DNA from 2 places in the Pseudomonas sp. S34 genome. Region 2 is predicted to be linked to the other one. Evidence: predicted binding sites of a transcription regulator. Region 2 holds the regulator's gene; the other holds the start of a gene.
The links. Region 2 encodes FliA, which starts transcription of late flagellar genes. Its sites were predicted from a motif close to CTAAAGTTTNNNNNNNNNNNGCCGNTAA; they were not measured.

Region 1 (3,425 bases), 1.2 Mb from region 2:
AGGTTGGTCTGGTCGGCCAGGCCACGGATCACATCCAGTACCTTGCCGATGTCACGGGACTCGTTGGCCAGGTCGCCGATCAGGGTCGCGGTGCTCTGCACGTCGGCGCTCATGCGTTCGATGGCGCTGACGGTTTCCTGCACCAGGTCACGGCCGTCACCGGCAGATGTGGTGGCGTTCTTCGAGGCCTCGGACGTGCTGACCGCGTTACGCGCGACTTCTTCCACGGCGCTGGTCATTTCGTTGACTGCGGTGGCAGCCTGTTCGATTTCGTTGTTCTGCCGGGTCAGGCCGCGGGCGCTTTCGTCGGTGACGCTGTTGAGTTCTTCTGCGGCAGACGCAAGTTGCGTGGCCGAGCCGGAAATGCGCTGCAGTGTGTCGCGCAGTTTTTCCTGCATCTTCGACATGGCCAGCAGTAAACGGCCGGCTTCATCCTGGCCGTCAACGGTGATCGGGCGCGTCAGGTTGCCTTCGGCAATCTGTTCGGCGGCGCCCAGGGCATTGGCGATCGGTTGGGTGATGCTGTTGGTCAGCAACCAGGCGAGCAGCAGCGTCAAGGCGGTGGCGATCACCAACAGGGTGATTACCAGGTTGAACGCCGAATCGTATTGATCCGCCGACTGCTGGTTGGTGTCGTGGCTCTGCTGGGTGTTGATCTCCAGCAGGCGGTTCAACACGGTGTTGACCGCTTCGGAGTTGTTGAGCAAATCGGTGTTGAGCAGGCTGCGCAATTCATCGACCTGATTGTTGCGCGACAGGGTCTTCATCCGGTCTTCGATCTGGCGGTATTGACCCAGCAGCTGTACGTATTGATCGTAGGTCGCACGTTCCTGCGGGCTGGCGATCAGCTTTTCGTAGGTTGCCTGGGCCGTGCGAATCTGCTGGTTGCGCGTCTCCAGCAGTTCCATGGTTTTCTGCTGCACATCAGGCTCGCGGTTCACCAGCAAGCGATAGGACAGCACGCGCAGGCGCAAGGTGAGCTGGGTGAAGTCGTCCAGGCTCTTGATGCTCGGCACACTGTTGTTGGTGATGTTCTCGGCCGCGCCGCGGATCTTGCTCATCTGATTCAAGGCAAACACCCCCAGAACCATCATCAAGCCGCCAATCAGGGCAAAGCTGAGGAACGCCCGAGGGGCGATATTCATATTACGAAGGGACATGGCAATCACCGAGAAGAGCGCATCCGCGCGGGGCTGAGGCTGCTGTATGGATGGCTTATCGGTCGCCGGACTGAAGTCTTGAGTCCTTGCGCGTTTTTACTGCGACCGGGCGAGCCCGCTCGCGAAAAACGCATGGACAACGCAATCATTCAGACAGGGCGCGATATCGTTCACGTCCATCGCGAGCAAGCTCGCTCCTGCATAGGCGGGCGACGAAGTGCAGGAACCAGATCGGGGTATCACAGTCTCTACAGTTCGCGAGAAAGGTCACTTGTCAGCAAAATCAAGGCTTTGCGCCTGTATAACCCTGGCATCCAGGGTGACTTTTCTTTATCGTACGCGCCCTTTGAAAAAGCCCGGAAAATCAAAATGTTGGAAGCATCCCTAAGCCAATTGGAACAACTGGTCAGTGACCTGGTGCAACAGAACCAGACGTTGCTCGGCACCAACCAGACCCTGACCGCAGAACTGGCCCAGGCCAAGGATGAAAATGAAAGCCTGCAACTGAACCTGATGGAGCAGGAAGAGAAGCAAGGCGCCACGGCGGCTCGCATCCAGGCCCTGGTTGAGCGCGTCAGCGCAGGCCCTGTCAGCGCATGAGTTACAACGCCGCAGGGGTAAAAGTCGTCTCGATCCTGGGGGAGGACTATTCGATCAAGGCACCGGCCGGGGAAGAACAGACCCTGCTGGACGCCGCGATGATGTTGAAGGCAGCCCTGGCCGAAACCAAGAGGAAGTACCCGACGCTGATCGGTGACCGATTGCTGGTGCTGGCGGCGATGAATCTGTGCTCCCAGCAGATCGAAATGCAGAAACAGCACAAGCTCGACCTCGACCGTTACCAAGAGCAAGTCAGCGCCACGGTTGAGACGATTGCTAGAACAATAGGCCAAGGTTGACAGGAGGACTTTTTCTTCGAGGGTATTCAGCGAGGGCTTTTCGGGAGTAATTTTCTTCATTAATCGGCATGTTCAAAAGGGAGGCGGTAAGCCTCCCTCTCTTGATTTGTCATCATTATTGTCGATCAAATATTTTCTAATCCTAAGCCGAAAGAATAGAGGTGCGATGAAGGGCTTCGACTGAAGAGTTTAAATTCGACTTTGTAAAGATTATTGTCTGCGTTTAGTACAATATCGCCGGATTTGGCATAAGGCAAAATACCTAGTCGGGCCTCAACGTTTGTATTTAGCTGAATATCCTGATGTCCCGCAGCTTCTACAATCGTCTCGATGCTCCATTCGCTCCCGTCCATTTTATGGCTAATGAACTTTTTGGAGCGTGCCATATATGTCGGTGGGTTGTTTGGGATGTTAAAATTGTAAGAATTTCCGGGGTGGGAAAGTTTAATTGATTCATTTAGGGTTACCCAGATTGGATCGTCAGCTTCAGGATCATCTTGATGTTCAGGGTTAAGTGAATCAGCAGCCTCGTTAACCGCATCGAAGTGCCAGTTAGGGAAATAGAGGCCATTAGTGCGAATCATAAAGGCTTGGCTAATGAGTTTAAAGGTACCTTGAGGTGTGATGCAAATGTCGCCAATTATAGCAGGTGGTCTCTCAAGTGTTGAGTTAATAACTGATGTTTCCAGCTCATATGTTGATTCTGCGCGCTCTAAAATTAACTTGATTGTTATGTCTCTTGGAAAGTTGTGGATTGGTTCGAAGTTTGCTTTGAAGGTTTTAGATTTTACAATATAGTTTTCTCTTCCGCCGTCTAAATCGAAGTGGTCTCCAACATCGGCGAATCTAATTGCATCATTCTGCGGCATGATTTTTTCTGATGTGATCTCAATTTTAGTTGTCATGAGAATTGTCCTCAGGTTACGCTTGCCCGTTGATGGTGTGTTAGAACTTGAATCTCAAACTTCCGTATTTGAGGTACGGATCATAAGGGGCAAAAGTCGATCTGTGACCTGTTACAAATGACAGGTTAATCGATTTATCTTTCTCATTTCGTATGCTGGTACTGGATGGTGACTGACCGTAATCAGACGTAAGTCAGCGCCACGGTTGAAGTGATTTCCAAGACGATCAATCAGGCCTGATCGGCTTTGCGCACAACCAAAGAATAGATTGTCGGTTGGTTTGTATACAATCGGCACGGCTGTTGCAGTGTTTCAGCCTCTTATTCTTTGGGGGTGCTCCATGCAGTTCTGGCGACGCAGTATTCAATGGCAGTTGATCCTGAGCATGGGCACCGCCCTGCTGGTCAGTATCCTGATTGTGGTTGGCATTTATACCCTGGTGGTCAACCGCCTCGCCCAGA
Region 2 (13,006 bases):
CATCATCTTGTCGAGCTCGACCAGGATGAGCAATTCGTTGTTCTTGTTGCATACGCCTTGAATGAACTTGGCGGACTCTTCGTTACCCACGTTCGGCGCGGTTTCGATTTCCGACTGACGCAGGTAAACCACTTCGGCCACGCTGTCGACCATGATCCCGACCACCTGTTTGTCGGCTTCGATGATGACGATACGGGTGTTGTCGCTGATCTCGGCATTCATCAGGCCGAAGCGCTGGCGGGTGTCGATCACGGTCACGACGTTGCCGCGCAGGTTGATGATGCCCAGCACGTAGCTCGGGGCACCCGGGACCGGGGCGATTTCGGTGTAACGCAAGACTTCCTGGACGCGCATCACGTTGATGCCGTAGGTCTCGTTGTCCAGCTTGAAGGTGACCCATTGCAGGATCGGATCTTCGGAACCTTTTGCCGCCGTTGCCTTGTCATTCATACCCTGCCCCCTCAAGAAACCGCCCTGGCGGTGTGTGTTCTGTGCAACATCATCAGAGTGACGTCGCCTGTTTTGTTTATTTGACTGATGTCGGTCTGTGGCCCGGCTTGCCGCCGGACATGTGCCGGGCTCCGCCGCTGGCGATCAACTCGGCCAGTGAGGCGACATCGAGCAAGGCGCACATGTGTTCTATTACCGTGCCGGCGAGCCATGGCCGCTGACCTCGGTGACTTCTCCATTTGATTTCATTCGGGTTCAGACGCAACGAGCGGCTGACCTGATGCACCGCCAGCCCCCACTCGTAGCCTTGCACCGAAATCACGTATTGCAGGCCTTGCTTGAAATCGTCGCGGTAACGGTCGGGCATGACCCAACGCGCGGTATCGAGCACCTTGAGATTGCCGGCCTGGCTCGGCAGGATGCCCAGGAACCATTCGGGCTGGCCGAACAATGGGGTCAACTCGTGACCGGCCAGGGAGTAAATCGACCCCAGGCACACCAGCGGCACCGCCAGGGTCAAGCCGGCGACATCGAACAGCAGGCATTCGAAGGGTTCGGCAGCCCAGGACGGACGACCGTCGGACTCAACCGGGGGCGGCGTGTTGCTCGGTGGTAGATGCACATCGACGACCGGCGGCACCAGGGTTTGCTGCACTTCGACGACTGCTGGCTGCGCCTCGACAGGTGGTGGCACCAAGGCTTGCAGCAGCGGCGCGATGGTCGAGACCGGCGCCATAACAGGGACCGGAGCTTCGATCACCGGCGCCTTGAACACTGGCGCCACCGATGCCTGCACCGGGACGACCGTCACAGCGGCTGCGGCGTCGCGGGTCTGCTCTTCGAGCACCGCTGCCTGAAACTCGTCCAGCACCGCTTCTGCGGCGATCTCCTCGGCCACTGCCTCTACGGGCAGCGTCAATTCTTCGGTCACTTCCTGCAGCAAGCTGTCCAGGTAGGACTGCAATGCCAGTTGCGGGCGCGAAGTGGTCTTCAATGGCCGGTTCATGAGCACGCACCTGTAGGAGCGGGCATGCTCGCGATGAACCTGAGAGCGCCACGGGGTGTCAGGTTTCCCGCGTCATCGTTGACGACCATCGCGAGCAAGCTCGCTCCTACAGGAATTGGGCTCATGTCACGCCACCTGCGCAACAAGTTGCGCCGCCAGCAGATGCTTGAGCAACGCACGGTAAGCGAGAACGCCACGGCTCTTGCCGTCGAATTGCGAAGGCGTCAGACCGGCGCGGCTGGCATCGCGCAGGCGCGTGTCCACCGGGATATAGCCTTGCCAGATTTCGTCGGGGAATTTGTCGCGCAGCACGCGCAACGTTCCGAGGGACGCCTGGGTGCGACGGTCAAACAGGGTCGGTACGATGGTGAAGGGCAGCGCCTGTTTGCGAGAGCGATTGATCATCGCCAGGGTGTTGACCATGCGCTCAAGGCCTTTGACCGCCAGATGCTCGGTCTGCACCGGGATCACCAGTTGCTGGCTCGCCGCCAAGGCATTGACCATCAGCACGCCGAGCAATGGCGGGCTGTCGATCACGGCGTAATCGAAGTCCTGCCACAGTTGCGCCAGGCTCTTGGCAATCACCAGGCCCAAACCGCTCTGCCCCGGCGACTGGCGCTCAAGGGTGGCCAGTGCGGTGCTGGAGGGCAACAGGGAGATGCGCTCGTCACTGGTCGACAGCAGCAGTTGACCCGGCAGGCCTTGGGGCACGTTGCCCTTGTGCAGGAACAGGTCGTAGCTGCTGTGCTCCAGGGCGTCGGGATCGTAGCCGAAGTAGCTGGTCATGGAGCCGTGGGGGTCGAGATCGACCACGACCACACGCTTGCCCGCCTCCGCCAGTAAACCGGCTAAAGCGATGGAGGAAGTGGTTTTACCGACACCACCCTTTTGATTGGCGACTGCCCAGACTCTCATTCGGATTGTTCCTCCCGGCCGAACGGATCGACCGAGAAATAGCTCAACGTGTTAATGCGGGTGACGGAGAATTGACGGCGTTCTCTCGTACCGGCGACTTGACCGGGGTCGGTGCAGTTTGTGTGCCAGCACGCTTCAAAGCGGCATCCGGTTGCGCATGGGCGGTTCCGGTGCCGGTCAGGCTGCGGCGAACATCGAGGTTGCGCGACACCACCAGCACCACGCGACGGTTGCGGGCGCGGCCTTCGGCGGTGGCGTTGTTGGCCACCGGTTGAAACTCGCCGTAGCCCACCGAAGCCAGGCGACCGGGGTTCACCCCTTGCATCGCCAGCATGCGCACGATGCTCGCCGAGCGTGCCGAGGACAGCTCCCAGTTGGTCGGGTACTGCGCGGTACGGATCGGTTGATCGTCGGTGAAACCTTCGACATGGATCGGGTTGTCGAATGGCTTCAGGATCGCCGCGACCTTGTCGATGATGTTGAACGCGATGTCGCTGGGCATGGCGTCGCCGCTGCCGAACAACAGGCTGGAATTAAGCTCGATCTCGACCCACAACTCATTGCCGCGCACGGTCATCTGGTTGGAGCTGATCAGGTCACCGAACGCCACACTGATGTCGTCGGCGATGCTCTTGAGGGGATCGCTGGTGCCGGAGACGCCGGCATCGACCTGGTCACTGTCCTTGACCAGCGGCTTGGCCGGGGTCACGGTCTTCGGCCGCTCGTCACCGATGGGGATCGGCTTGAGCGAACGGTCGGAGTCGGTAAAGACCCCGATCAATGCCTCGGAAATGACCTTGTACTTGCCTTCGTTGATCGACGAGATGGAGTACATCACCACGAAAAAGGCGAACAGCAAGGTGATGAAGTCGGCATAGGAAACCAGCCAACGTTCATGGTTTACATGCTCTTCATGCTGGCGACGACGTGCCATGAGCTTATTCCCTTAATCCATGAAGCCCTGAAGCTTCAACTCAATGGAGCGAGGGTTTTCACCTTCGGCGATCGACAGGAGCCCTTCCAGCAACATCTCGCGATAACGCGACTGACGTAACGCGATGGATTTGAGTTTGGCGGCAATCGGCAGCAGCACCAGGTTGGCACTGGCCACACCGTAGATAGTGGCGACGAACGCCACGGCAATACCGCTGCCCAGTTGCGATGGATCAGCGAGGTTGCCCATGACATGAATCAGGCCCATGACCGCACCGATGATGCCGATGGTCGGCGCGTAACCGCCCATGCTTTCGAAGACTTTGGCCGCTTCGATGTCGCGGCTTTCCTGGGTGTAGAAGTCCACTTCCAGAATGCTGCGGATGGCTTCCGGCTCGGCGCCATCCACCAGCAGTTGCAGGCCTTTGCGTGCGTAGTTGTCGGGCTCGGCATCGGCGATGCCTTCAAGGCCCAGCAGGCCTTCCTTGCGGGCGGTCAGGCTCCAGTTCACCACGCGGTCGATGCCACCGGCCAGATCGACACGGGGCGGGAACAGGATCCAGGCGAGGATCTGCATGGCGCGCTTGAAGGCACTCATCGGCGATTGCAGTAGCGCGGCGCCAATGGTGCCGCCGAGCACGATCAGCGCTGCCGGGCCGTTGGCCAGGGCGCCGAGGTGACCGCCTTCAAGGTAGTTGCCGCCGATGATCGCGACAAAGGCCATGATGATGCCAATCAGGCTTAGAACATCCATCAGATACAGGCCTCGACCAGGTGCCTGCCAATGTCGTCCAGGCTGTACACCGCGTCGGCGAGCTCGGCTTTGACGATGGCCATCGGCATGCCGTAGATCACGCAACTGGCTTCGTCCTGCGCCCAGATCGAACTGCCGCCCTGCTTGAGCAGGCGCGCGCCTTCGCGACCGTCGGCGCCCATGCCGGTCAGGACCACCGCCAGAACTTTGTCACCGTAGGTCTTGGCTGCCGAACCGAAGGTAATGTCCACGCACGGCTTGTAATTGAGACGTTCGTCACCCGGGAGGATTTTCACCGCGCCGCGGCCGTCGATCATCATCTGCTTGCCACCCGGCGCCAGTAGCGCCAGGCCCGGACGCAGGATATCGCCATCCTCGGCTTCCTTGACGCTGATGCGGCAGAGCTTGTCCAGGCGCTCGGCAAAGGCCTTGGTGAAGGCCGCCGGCATGTGTTGAACCAGCACGATCGGGGCCGGGAAGTTGGCCGGCAATTGGGTCAACACTCGCTGCAGGGCGACCGGGCCGCCGGTGGACGTACCGATGGCCACCAGTTTGAAGGCTTTGCGTTTCGGCGCGGGCGACGACGCAGTGGCCGCATGCGTACGCGCAGGGATCGGTGCCGGACGCACGGGCGCGCTGCTGCCGTAACCGCCGACGCTCGAAGGCGCAGCTGTTGGAGCAGGTGCGGCCACAGGGGCCGGAGCGCTGTAAGTGCTGACGCGACGATTGCTGCGCGAGATGCTCAGGATCTTCTCGCACAACAGTTGCTTGACCTTCTCGGGGTTGCGCGAGATGTCTTCGAAATTCTTCGGCAGGAAGTCCACCGCGCCGGCATCCAGCGCATCGAGGGTGACCCGGGCGCCTTCGTGGGTCAGCGAGGAGAACATCAGGACCGGGGTCGGACAGCGTTGCATGATGTGCCGCACGGCGGTGATGCCGTCCATCATCGGCATCTCGTAGTCCATGGTGATCACATCGGGCTTGAGGGCCAGCGCCTGATCAATCGCCTCTTTGCCGTTGGTCGCCGTGCCGACGACCTGGATATTGGAATCCGCTGAAAGAATTTCCGAGACGCGGCGGCGGAAAAACCCCGAATCGTCCACCACCAGGACTTTGACTGCCATAAACACTCCATTAGATGGAGCGAGGCCAGGCGCCTCGCTCCACCAGAATCAAATACGCCGTGTGGCGTAACGCTTGAGCATGCTCGGAACATCGAGAATCAGCGCGATGCGGCCGTCACCGGTGATGGTGGCGCCGGACATGCCCGGGGTTCCCTGGAGCATTTTGCCCAATGGCTTGATGACTACTTCTTCCTGGCCCACCAGTTGATCGACGACAAAGCCGATCCGCTGCGTGCCCACCGAAAGGATCACCACATGGCCCTCGCGCTGCTCTTCGTGAGCGGCGGAGCTGACCAGCCAGCGTTTGAGATAGAACAATGGCAGCGCCTTGTCCCGCACGATCACCACTTCCTGGCCGTCCACGACGTTGGTGGTCGACAGGTCGAGGTGGAAGATCTCGTTGACGTTCACCAGCGGGAACGCGAACGCCTGGTTACCGAGCATGACCATCAGCGTCGGCATGATCGCCAGGGTCAGCGGCACCTTGATGACGATCTTCGAACCCTGGCCCTTGGCCGAGTAGATGTTGATCGAGCCGTTGAGCTGGGAAATCTTGGTTTTCACCACGTCCATGCCCACGCCACGACCCGATACGTCGGAAATCTCGGTCTTGGTCGAGAAACCCGGGGCGAAGATCAGGTTGTAGCATTCGGTGTCGCTCAGGCGATCGGCGGCATCCTTGTCCATCACACCGCGTTTTACCGCGATGGAACGCAGCACGTTCGGGTCCATGCCCTTGCCGTCGTCGGAGATCGACAGCAGGATGTGGTCGCCTTCCTGCTCCGCCGCCAGGATCACCTTGCCACCCCGGGCCTTGCCCGAGGCTTCACGCTCTTCCGGTGACTCGATGCCGTGGTCAACCGCGTTGCGCACCAAGTGGACCAGCGGGTCGGCCAGGGCCTCGACGAGGTTCTTGTCGAGGTCGGTTTCTTCGCCGACCAGCTCCAGGTTGATCTCTTTCTTGAGCTGGCGGGCCAGGTCGCGAACCAGGCGCGGGAAGCGCCCGAAGACTTTCTTGATCGGTTGCATCCGGGTCTTCATGACCGCGGTTTGCAAGTCGGCGGTGACCACGTCGAGGTTCGACACGGCCTTGGACATGGCTTCGTCGCCGCTGTTGAGGCCCAGGCGGACCAGGCGGTTACGCACCAGCACCAACTCGCCGACCATGTTCATGATCTCGTCCAGACGCGCGGTATCGACACGTACCGTGGTCTCGGCTTCGCTCGCCGGCTTTTCCGCCGGTGGCGCGGCCGGGGCACGGGACGATGCCGGTGCAGCAGTTGCCGGGGCCGGCGCTTCGGCTTTTGGCTCGGGGGCCCTGGCCACCGGTTTCGGCGTAGCTGCCTTGGCGGCAGGTGCCGCAACCGAGGCGTTGGCGCCGGTTGCCGTTCCAACCGTCGCGCCCACTTCAGTGAACTTGCCTTTGCCGTGCAATTCGTCGAGCAGCGCTTCGAACTCGTGATCGGAAATCAGATCGCTGCCGGCCGCCACCGCGCTTGGTGCCGCGGGTGCAGGCACAGAAGCAATGGCCGACTCCAGCGCCTCGACAGCAAAATTACCCTTGCCGTGCAGCTGGTCGAGCAGTGCTTCGAATTCGTCGTCAGTAATATCGGAACTGTCGCCAGTCGCTTTCGGGGCTTCTGGCGCAGCCGGTGCCGGGACCACCGCGTCAACGGCGAACTGGCCTTTACCGTGCAGTTGATCGAGCAACGACTCGAACTCGGCATCGGTGATTTCGTCGCTGCCAGCGGCATTGCCGGCAGGCGCTGGAACAGCCGCCGGGGCCTCGGCCTGGGCCTTGACGGCGTTCAGCGAGTCCAGCAGTTGTTCGAATTCATTGTCGGTGATATCGCCCGACTCGCTTTCAGCCACAGGCGCTTCGACCACAGCGACGACAGGTGCGGCAGCCGCCTCGTCAGCCGATTGCGGCTCGGCCAGACGGGCCAGCGCCGCGAGCAGTTCCGGTGTCGCAGCCGTGATCGGGCTGCGTTCGCGGACTTCGCTGAACATGCTGTTCACCGCGTCCAGCGCTTCGAGAACCACGTCCATCAGTTCCGAGTCGACGCGACGCTCACCCTTGCGCAGGATGTCGAACACGTTCTCGGCGATGTGGCAGCACTCCACCAGCTCGTTGAGCTGGAGGAAGCCGGCGCCCCCTTTTACAGTGTGAAAACCGCGAAAAATTGCATTGAGCAAATCCGCATCATCCGGACGGCTTTCCAGCTCGACCAGTTGCTCGGACAGTTGCTCTAGAATCTCGCCGGCCTCAACCAGGAAATCCTGAAGGATCTCTTCATCGGCGCCGAAGCTCATTAAGGGGGTGCTCCTAAAGGTCTAAAAACCTAAAATGCCTAAAATTCTAAAACCCTAGGCTGGATAGCAAATCGTCCACATCGTCCTGACCGGACACAACGTCTTCTCTTTTATCGGCATGAATCTGCGGACCTTCACCCTGAGAGAGATGTTTTTGTGGATCTTTTTCAGCAAGCATCGCTTCACGGTCATGTTCGATGCCCGCAAAGCGGTCCACCTGACTGGCCATCAGCACGAGCTTGAGCAGGTTGCTTTCAACTTCGGTGACCAACTGGGTCACACGCTTGATCACCTGGCCTGTGAGGTCCTGGTAATCCTGGGCGAGCAGGATGTCGTTCAGGTTGCCCGACACCGCGCGATTGTCCGTGCCGCTGCGCGTCAGGAACCCGTCGACCCGTCGGGCCAGTTCACGAAACTCTTCGGCGCCGACTTCGCGACGCATGAAGCGCCCCCAGTCCGCGCTCAACACCTTGGCTTCATCGGCCAGGCCATTGACCAGCGGCGTGGCACTTTCCACCAGATCCATGGTGCGGTTGGCCGCAGCCTCGGTCAGCTTGACCACATACCCCAGGCGCTCGGTGGCGTCGGTGATCTGCGACACTTCTTCGGCCTGCGGCATGTGCGGGTCAATCTGGAAATTGACGATCGCGCTATGCAGTTCGCGGGTGAGCTTGCCCACTTCCTGATACAGGCCGCGGTCACGGGTCTGGTTGAGCTCATGGATCAATTGCACCGCGTCGCCGAACTTGCCTTTTTCAAGGCTCTCGACCAATTCGAGGGCGTGTTTTTTCAGGGTCGATTCAAAATCGCCCAATGAAGTTTCGTTATTGCCCATAGCTCCCCCGTGGCGCACTCATCAACCGATGCGTTCGAAAATCTTCTCGATTTTTTCTTTCAACGCCTGGGCCGTGAAGGGCTTGACCACATAGCCGTTAACGCCGGCCTGGGCCGCTTCGATGATCTGCTCGCGCTTGGCTTCAGCGGTCACCATCAGCACCGGCAGGTGCTTGAGCTTTTCATCGGCACGCACGTGACGCAGCAGATCGATACCGGTCATGCCAGGCATGTTCCAGTCCGTTACCAGAAAGTCGATGCTTCCGCTGTTGAGCACCGGAATGGCGGTAGTGCCATCGTCGGCCTCGACGGTGTTGGTGAACCCAAGGTCACGCAGCAGGTTCTTGATGATCCGCCGCATCGTTGAGAAGTCATCAACGATGAGGATTTTCATGTTCTTGTCCAATTCGACCTCCAAGCAGTCTTAAACGCGCCCAGCACCTGGACACGCCATTTCAATCAATCCGGCAAAGCACTCAATGACTGTCTGGAGCACAACAGATCGCGACCGGCGCAGTTCAACACCACACCGGCCTCGTTCGCAGTGTCCCCACACTGCCTTCAGCGCGCTCGCCACTCCCCCAAACGCCCCCGCAAACGGGCCGCGCACTGGCTGTGTAACTGGCTGACCCGCGATTCGCTGACCCCCAGGACCTCACCGATTTCCTTGAGATTCAACTCTTCGTCGTAGTACAGCGCCAACACCAGTCGCTCACGCTCCGGCAAATTGGCAATCGCATCCGCCAGCGCAGCCTGGAAGCGTTCATCCTCCAGGTCGCGTGACGGCTCGACATGAGCACTCGCGCCATCCTCGTGCAGCCCTTCGTGTTCGCCGTCCTGCAACAGGTCGTCGAAACTGAACAGCCGGCTGCCCAGGGTGTCGTTCAAAATCCCGTAGTAATCGTCGAGACTCAATTGGAGTTCGGCCGCAACTTCGTGATCTTTAGCGTCACGGCCGGTTTTAGCTTCAATCGAGCGAATGGCATCGCTGACCATGCGCGTATTGCGGTGGACTGAACGTGGCGCCCAGTCCCCCTTGCGCACTTCATCGAGCATGGCGCCGCGGATTCGTATGCCCGCGTACGTCTCGAAACTGGCGCCTTTGCCGGCGTCATATTTGGTCGACACTTCAAGCAGGCCAATCATCCCGGCCTGGATCAGGTCTTCGACCTGGACACTGGCCGGCAAACGCGCCAGCAAGTGGTAGGCAATGCGTTTAACCAGCGGCGCGTAACGCTCGATCAGCTCGTACTGCGCATCACGCGCCGATCTCTTGTAGAGGTTGTAGCCGCTGGCTGTCATAGAACAGGTCCTGCTGTCTGCTGCACGAGGCGCTCGACGAAAAACTCCAGGTGCCCGCGCGGGTTGGCAGGCAGCGGCCAGGTATCAACCTTTTGTGCGATTGCCTTGAACGCCAGCGAGCACTTGGAACGCGGGAAGGCCTCGTAGACGGCGCGCTGCTTCTGCACGGCCTTGCGCACGCTTTCGTCGTAGGGCACCGCGCCGACGTATTGTAAGGCGACGTCGAGGAAGCGATCCGTGACCTTGGTCAACTTGGCGAACAGGTTGCGTCCTTCCTGCGGGCTCTGGGCCATGTTGGCCAGGACGCGGAAGCGGTTCATGCCGTAATCGCGGTTCAGCAACTTGATCAAGGCGTAGGCATCGGTGATCGAGGTCGGCTCGTCGCACACCACCAGCAGCACTTCCTGGGCTGCACGGACGAAACTGACTACCGAGTCACCAATGCCCGCAGCGGTGTCGATCACCAGTACGTCGAGGTTGTCGCCGATATCACTGAAGGCCTGGATCAGGCCGGCGTGTTGCGCGGGGCTCAGATGCACCATGCTCTGAGTGCCGGATGCGGCCGGAACGATACGGATGCCGCCGGGCCCCTGCAGCAATACATCGCGCAGTTCGCAGCGGCCTTCGATCACGTCGGCCAGGGTACGTTTGGGTGTCAGGCCCAGCAGAACGTCGACGTTCGCCAGCCCCAGGTCGGCGTCCAACAGCATGACGCGCCGGCCAAGTTCGGCCAAAGCCAGGGACAAGTTCACTGACACATTAGTTTTCCCGACGCCACCTTTGCCGCCGGTCACCGCGATCACCTGTACGGGATGCATGCTGCCCATGTTATTTCTTTACCTTGTCTTGCATAGACGGAGGCCACATTACTGGCTGCGCGTTCACAAACGGAACAATGCATGGCAGACCATCGATGTAGGTATAAAAACTGTTCATTTTTACCTCAGCCAACCTGCTTGGTCGGGCTGTGGTAGATGTCAGCGAACATGTCAGCCATGGCTTCTTCGCTGGGTTCTTCCTGCATTTGCACACTCACGGCGCGGCTGACCAATTGATGACGGCGCGGCAGATGCAAATCATCCGGGATCCGCGGGCCATCGGTCAGGTAAGCCACCGGCAGTTCATGACTGATGGCAAGGCTCAACACCTCGCCCAGACTAGCCGTTTCATCCAGTTTAGTCAGAATGCAGCCGGCGAGCCCGCAGCGCTTGTAACTGTGATAAGCGGCCGTTAGAACCTGTTTCTGGCTGGTGGTTGCCAGAACCAGATAATTTTTTGAACGGATGCCGCGACCGGCCAGACTTTCGAGCTGCATGCGCAGCGCCGGATCGCTGGCCTGCAGGCCCGCGGTATCGATCAGCACCACGCGTTTGCGCAGCAATGGCTCCAGCGCCTGCACCAAGGACTGGCCAGGGTCGACGTGGGTCACCGACACATTGAGAATGCGCCCCAAGGTCTTGAGCTGCTCCTGGGCACCGATGCGGAAGCTGTCCATGCTCACCAGCGCAATGTTCTGCGCGCCGTACTTGAGCACATAACGGGCAGCCAGCTTGGCCAGGGTGGTGGTCTTGCCCATGCCGGCAGGGCCGACCATGGCGATCACGCCGCCCTCTTCCAGCGGCTCGACCTCCGGAGTAACGATCATGCGCGCCAGGTGCGCCAGCAACATGCGCCAGGCCTGACGAGGCTCTTCGATTTCGGTGATCATTGCCAGCAGGTCGCGCGACAGCGGGCCAGACAGGCCGATACGTTGCAGGCGACGCCAGAGGTTGGCCTGGTCCGGACGGCTGCCTTGCAGCTGATTCCAGGCCAGGGAGCCGAGTTGTACTTCCATGAGTTCGCGCAGGCTGTTGAGCTCGAAACGCATCGAGTCGAACGCACGTGGATCCACGCCACCGGACGCTGGCGCAGCGGCCGGCGCGGGGCGACGGGGTTCGGCGTAGGTCGGTTCGATCAGCGGCTCGGCGGCAGTCAACGGCAATCCGGCGAACAGCTGGCGATTGGTTGCATTGTCGCTCTCGCCATCGCCACGCAGGCTCAATTCGGCCTGGGCGGTGACGATCCGCGACTGAGTCTTGCGCAATTCGTCTTCGAGCTCCATGTTCGGAACCCGCGGCGCCAGCGCCGACAACTTGTAGTCCAGCGCAGCCGTCAGTTCGACCCCCCCGGCGATCCGGCGGTTGCCAATGATGGCGGCATCAGCGCCCAGCTCATCGCGAACCAGCTTCATGGCCTGACGCATATCGGCGGCGAAAAAACGCTTAACTTGCATAAACCACTACCTCAGCCGTTGGGCCCTACTGTCGCAACGATGGTCACTTGCTTGTTGTCAGGGATTTCCTGGTAAGCCAACACATGCAAACCCGGGACTGCGAGCCGGCCAAATCGCGAGAGCATCGCGCGAACCGGACCGGCCACCAGCAGAATCACCGGCTGACCTTGCATCTCCTGACGCTGCGCCGCGTCGATCAACGAACGTTGCAGCTTCTCAGCCATGCTTGGCTCCAGCAGAACGCCCTCTTCAGAGCCTTGTCCTGCCTTTTGCAGACTATTGAGCAATATCTGTTCCAACCTTGGCTCCAGCGTGATAACCGGCAGCTCCGACTCAGTGCCTACAATGCTTTGGACGATTGCGCGGGATACGCCAACCCGCACGGCAGCCACCAGCGCGGCGGTATCTTGACTCTTGGCGGCATTGTTGGCGATCGCCTCGGCAATACTGCGGATATCGCGAACAGGCACTTGTTCGGCCAACAGCGCTTGCAACACCTTGAGCAACTGCGACAGCGAAACCACGCCCGGCACCAGCTCCTCGGCCAGTTTCGGCGAGCTTTTGGCCAGCAATTGCATGAGTTGCTGCACTTCTTCGTGACCGATCAGCTCACTGGAATGCTTGTAGAGTATCTGGTTCAAGTGAGTAGCCACTACTGTACTGGCATCGACCACCGTATAACCGAGGGATTGCGCCTGGGCGCGCTGGCTGATTTCGATCCAGACCGCCTCCAGGCCGAAAGCCGGATCTTTGGCGGTAATGCCATTGAGCGTGCCGTAGACCTGCCCCGGGTTGATCGCCAGCTCGCGATCCGGGTAAATCTCCGCCTCGGCCAGGATCACCCCCATGAGGGTCAGGCGATAGGCACTTGGCGCCAGGTCGAGGTTGTCGCGGATATGCACGGTCGGCATCAGGAAGCCGAGATCCTGGGACAGCTTCTTGCGCACGCCCTTGATTCGCGCCAGCAACTGGCCGCCCTGGTTGCGGTCCACCAGCGGAATCAGGCGATAACCCACCTCCAGGCCGATCATGTCGATCGGCGTCACGTCATCCCAGCCAAGCTCCCTGGTTTCCTGGGCGCGGGCAGGCGACGGCAGCAACTC

Region 1: the regulator FliA is predicted to act here: its motif matches at 1,216-1,243, upstream of PspS34_RS02110 (methyl-accepting chemotaxis protein).

What each region holds. Positions count from the first base shown of each region.
Region 1 covers NZ_CP019398.1:479,393-482,817, forward strand. The annotation lists gene PspS34_RS02110 (methyl-accepting chemotaxis protein) at 1-1,160, opposite strand, end outside; gene PspS34_RS02115 (hypothetical protein) at 1,530-1,760, shown strand; gene PspS34_RS02120 (cell division protein ZapA) at 1,757-2,059, shown strand; gene PspS34_RS02125 (hypothetical protein) at 2,185-2,964, opposite strand; gene PspS34_RS02130 (methyl-accepting chemotaxis protein) at 3,305-3,425, shown strand, end outside.
Region 2 covers NZ_CP019398.1:1,692,255-1,705,260, reverse strand. The annotation lists gene PspS34_RS07485 (chemotaxis protein CheW) at 1-450, opposite strand, end outside; gene PspS34_RS07480 (CheW domain-containing protein) at 527-1,456, opposite strand; partial or broken gene PspS34_RS28860 (outer membrane lipoprotein carrier protein LolA) at 1,454-1,581, opposite strand; gene PspS34_RS07475 (ParA family protein) at 1,583-2,371, opposite strand; gene motD (flagellar motor protein MotD) at 2,415-3,305, opposite strand; gene PspS34_RS07465 (flagellar motor protein) at 3,318-4,058, opposite strand; gene PspS34_RS07460 (chemotaxis response regulator protein-glutamate methylesterase) at 4,058-5,182, opposite strand; gene PspS34_RS07455 (chemotaxis protein CheA) at 5,231-7,495, opposite strand; gene PspS34_RS07450 (protein phosphatase CheZ) at 7,542-8,330, opposite strand; gene PspS34_RS07445 (chemotaxis response regulator CheY) at 8,352-8,723, opposite strand; gene fliA (RNA polymerase sigma factor FliA) at 8,891-9,631, opposite strand; gene fleN (flagellar synthesis regulator FleN) at 9,628-10,458, opposite strand; gene flhF (flagellar biosynthesis protein FlhF) at 10,575-11,903, opposite strand; gene flhA (flagellar biosynthesis protein FlhA) at 11,915-13,006, opposite strand, start outside.